DNA from 2 places in the Nonomuraea sp. NPDC047897 genome. Region 1 is predicted to be linked to the other one. Evidence: predicted binding sites of a transcription regulator. Region 1 holds the regulator's gene; the other holds the start of a gene.
The links. The regulator LexA, encoded in region 1, represses DNA repair genes until DNA is damaged. The targets are predictions, from matches to a motif close to TCGAACANNTGTTCGA.

Region 1 (2,201 bases):
CGTCGCATCGCGTCTCGACATCACACCCACCCGCGAACGTCGACATCGGGCGAAATCGTCATGCGAACGGCACTGCGCATGCTCTGCTCCGTTTCGGGCCCGCCCCTCGCGGAACCGGAACAGGGCCGGACAGCACCCATGACCAGGCCCGGTCGTCTGGTGCCGTCGGTCAGGTCAGTGGCTGAGATCGCTCGCACGATTGACCTCCCACACCGTCGCGGCCCGAGAAAAAGCTCTGATTATGATCAGCAAATCGAACACGGTGTCGATCGAACTCCCGTACGATGTTGTACACCACACTGGCGACAATTTCGAGGAAGACTCGAACAATTGTTTGAAGATGATCTTCAACAGAGATACGGTCGCTGTGTGCGACACGAAGACCACGGACCGGGAGGTGCGCCGGTTGCGGCGACCCGGCTGGCGAGGAGGAGAGCATGAGCGAGCGAGATGACGCAAACGGGGTCACCGACCTCGCGGTGCGCCGGCGCGACTCCCTGGGCCTGACTCCCAGGCAGCGCAAGATTCTCGAAGTGATTCGCGACTCGGTGCAGCAGCGCGGATATCCGCCGTCCATGCGTGAGATCGGCGAGGCCGTGCAGCTCACGAGCACGTCCAGCGTGTCGCACCAGTTGACGGCGTTGCAGCGCAAGGGCTACCTGCGCCGCGATCCGCACCGGCCCCGCGCCCTGGAGGTTCGCCTCCCCGGCGAGCCCGTGCTCTGGGTCGACCCCGACGCCGGCAGCGAGGAATCCACGGTCAACCGGCCGACGGCCGCCTATGTTCCGCTGGTCGGCCGGATCGCCGCCGGTGGCCCGATCCTCGCCGAGGAGAGCGTCGAGGACGTCTTCGCCCTGCCCAAGCAGCTCGTCGGCGAGGGCACCCTCTTCCTCCTGCAGGTCACCGGTGACTCCATGATCGAGGCCGCCATCGCCGACGGCGACTGGGTCGTCGTCCGCCAGCAGCCGGTCGCGGAGAGCGGCGACATCGTGGCCGCCATGATCGACGGCGAGGCCACGGTCAAGACGTTCAAGCGCAAGGACGGCCACGTCTGGCTGGTCCCGCACAACCCCAACTACGACCCGATCCCCGGTGACGAGGCGAGTGTCCTCGGCAAGGTGGTGGCGGTGCTGCGACGCCTCTGACCGGATGCCCTGCCCGACCGGCCGGTGGCGGCACGTGCTTCGGTCTCCGCCGGCAGGAGGCGACCCGAGCCAGGCCGGCGGGCCCGGGTGCCGTCCCCCGGTCAATCGGCCGTCACGTGCGGCCCAGGCCGTGGAAGGTCCCACATCTAGACTGATGTGGTGAAGGACGCCAGTTACCTGAATGACATCAAAACCGCACATGACGGGTTGAAGTGGGCCAAGGCCGGCCCGGGAGTGATTCCGGCCTGGGTGGCCGACATGGACCTGCCCACCGCACCCGCGGTCGTCGAGGCACTCAAGCGTCGCGCCGAAGGTGACCTGGGCTATCCGGCCTGGCTCGACGCCCCCCAGGGCGGCCCACTGGCCGAGGCGTTCGCCGAACGTATGACCACCCGCTACGGCTGGCGGCCCGCACCGGAGCACGTACGCACGTACTCCGACATCAACCAGGCGCTCCAGGTGCTCCTGCACATCTGGACGCGGCCCGGTGACGGCGTGGCGGTCCACACTCCCGCCTACCACCCCTTCCTGACCACGTTGGAGGACATGGAACGCCCGCTGCGGCCCGTCCAGTTCCACCCCGACGGCGACTCGTGGCGTTTCGAGGTGCCCGACCTGTCGGGGTGCCGGGTCCTGCTGGTGGTCAACCCGCACAACCCCACCGGCCGCGTGTTCACCCGGCAGGAGCTCGAAGAGCTGGCCGAGCACGCCGAACGGCACGACCTGCTGGTGATCGCCGACGAGATTCACGCCGACCTCGCGTACGCGCCGCACGAGCACATCCCGTTCGCGACCCTCCTGCCCGAGCGGACGGTCACGCTCACCTCCGCCACGAAGGCGTTCAACCTCGGCGGCATCCGGTGTTCGGTCGCCCACGTCGGCGTGCCGGAGCTGCGCAGGAGGCTGGACGCGCAGCCGCCGTTCATCTACGGCTCGGCCAACCTGTTCGGGGTGGAGGCGACAGTCGCGGCCTGGCGGCACGGAGACGCCTGGCTGGAGGAGACCCGGGCCGTGCTCGACCGCAACCGCAAGACGATCGCCGCCCGGGTGCCCGAG
Region 2 (2,201 bases), on a different contig from region 1:
CGGACGCCGACAGATGGCGACGGGCGGTGCCCCCGGTGATGGCCGAGGGCCGCTACCTCGGCGTCCTCGACGGCGACCGCCTGGCCGCCAGCGCCCGCGTCCGGGCGTTCACCCAGTGGTGGCACGGCAGGCCGCAGCCGATGGCCGGGATCGCCGGGGTCACGGTCAACCCCGAGGACCGCGGCAAGGGCGTCGGCAGCCGGCTCATGCGCGCCGTCGTCGACCGGGCCGCCGAGCTGGGTGACGCCGTCTCGGCGCTGTACCCGGCCACCACCCCCATCTACCGCGCGGCGGGCTACGAGCACGCGGGCGCCCAGCGACTGATGACCCTGCGCGCCGAGGCGCTGCGCTCCATCCGCCCCTCCGAGCCGGTGAAGCTGCGCCGGATGGGCCCCGCCGACGCCGCCGAGGTCGTCTCCGTCCTGCACCGCGCGCACGGCGCGGCCCGCGCCAGCGGCCCCGTCTCGTGGGACGAGCGCACCTGGGCGCTGTGGCTGGCCGAGGAGGACGACTTCCTCTACCTGGCCGAGGACGGCTACGTCGTCTACCGGTGGGACGGCGAGGACATCCGCGTCGTCAACCTCGTCGCCGGCTCCGCGCCGACCGCCCGCGCGCTGTGGTCGCTGGTCGGCTCCTCCTCCTCGATCGCCCAGCACGTCACCGCCCCCGTCGCGCCCGACGACCCGGTGCTCTGGCTGACCCGCGAACGTTCCAAGGAGAAGGCCACCGACGTCCGCTGGATGTTCCGGGTGGTGGACCTGGCCGCGGCCGTGGCGCGCAGGGGCTACCCGGCGGGGGTCGCCCTCGACGCGACGGTCACGGTGGATGACCCCCTGCGGCCCGGCAACACCGGCCGCTGGCGACTCCGGGTCTCCGGCGGAGAGGGTGCCGCGACCCTTCTGGAGGCCGTCACACCGGCCGCTGACGGCCCGGGGGCCGATGTCGGGGCCCTGCCGACGGCCGGCCCCTCCGAAGGCCCCAGGCTCGCGATCAACGGCTTGTCGGCCCTGTACGCCGGCATCCCCACGGCCACCCTGCGCCTCAGCGGCCTCCTGTCGGGGGACGACCGCCACGACGAGGCCCTCGACTCGGCCTTCACCGCCCGGCCGTACATGCTGGACTACTTCTAGCACCGGCGGTACGGCTTCTAGCACCGGCGGTACGGCCGGCCGGCACGGCGGCGGGCGTTTCGCGATGCGCGGGCCCCATCGGCAGGGGTAGAGTCTCGTGCCGAACACATGTTCGGCGTGGCTGTATGCCGGGGCGGAGGCGGGCGAGTGCGGGTGCTGGGCGTCGATCCGGGGCTGACCCGGTGCGGAGTGGGCGCGGTCGAGGGCCGCCCGGGCGCGCCGCTGTCGCTGGTAGCCGTCGGCGTGGTCCGCACGGGGGCCGACGAGGAGCTGGGCGCCCGGCTGGTGGGCATCGAGGCCGGCATCGAACACTGGCTCGACGAGGTGCGCCCCGACGCCGTGGCCGTCGAACGGGTCTTCAGCCAGCACAACGTCCGCACCGTCATGGGCACCGCGCAGGCCGCCGGCATCGCCGTCCTGTGCGCCGCCAGGCGCGGCCTGCCCGTCGCCCTGCACACCCCGTCGGAGGTCAAGGCCGCCATCACCGGCAGCGGCACCGCCGACAAGAAGCAGATCGGCGCCATGGTGACGCGCCTGCTGCGCCTCACCGAGATGCCCAGGCCCGCCGACGCCGCCGACGCCCTCGCGCTGGCCATCTGCCACGTCTGGCGGGGCGGCCCGCAGCACCGCCTCGCCCAGGCCGTCGCCGCCGCGAAGGCGCGCTCCCGGACCGTCGCGCCCGGCGGCCCGGCCCGCACCCCCCGGGACGCGGCGGGACCGCCCGGCGACGGGGCCCGGACTCCCGGAAGCCCGTGACGCCGTGGTCGCATCGCCCGCCGGAGTCGTGCCAGGCTGGGACGGCCACGCCGCGACGGCATCGCACCGAAGGGACGTGACACTGTGGCAGCACCGCTCACCCGGAAGGACATGACGCTGTGATCGCTTCGGTGGCCGGGAGGGTCGCGGCCGTCGCCCCCGACGGCGCGGTGATCGAGGTCGGCGGGGTCGGCATCCTCACCCACTGCACCCCCGGCACGCTCGCCACGCTCAAGGTCGGCGAGGAGACGCGCCTGGCCACGTCGCTCGTGGTCCGCGAGGAGTCCCTCACCCTGTACGGGTTCGCCACCGACG

Region 2: the regulator LexA is predicted to act here: its motif matches at 1,231-1,246, upstream of ruvC (crossover junction endodeoxyribonuclease RuvC).

Annotation. Positions count from the first base shown of each region.
Region 1 is NZ_JBIDCC010000012.1:144,246-146,446, forward strand. It holds gene lexA (transcriptional repressor LexA) at 438-1,145, shown strand; gene ACGF0J_RS26430 (MalY/PatB family protein) at 1,305-2,201, shown strand, end outside.
Region 2 is NZ_JBIDCC010000002.1:676,402-678,602, forward strand. It holds gene eis (enhanced intracellular survival protein Eis) at 1-1,130, shown strand, start outside; gene ruvC (crossover junction endodeoxyribonuclease RuvC) at 1,278-1,886, shown strand; gene ruvA (Holliday junction branch migration protein RuvA) at 2,006-2,201, shown strand, end outside.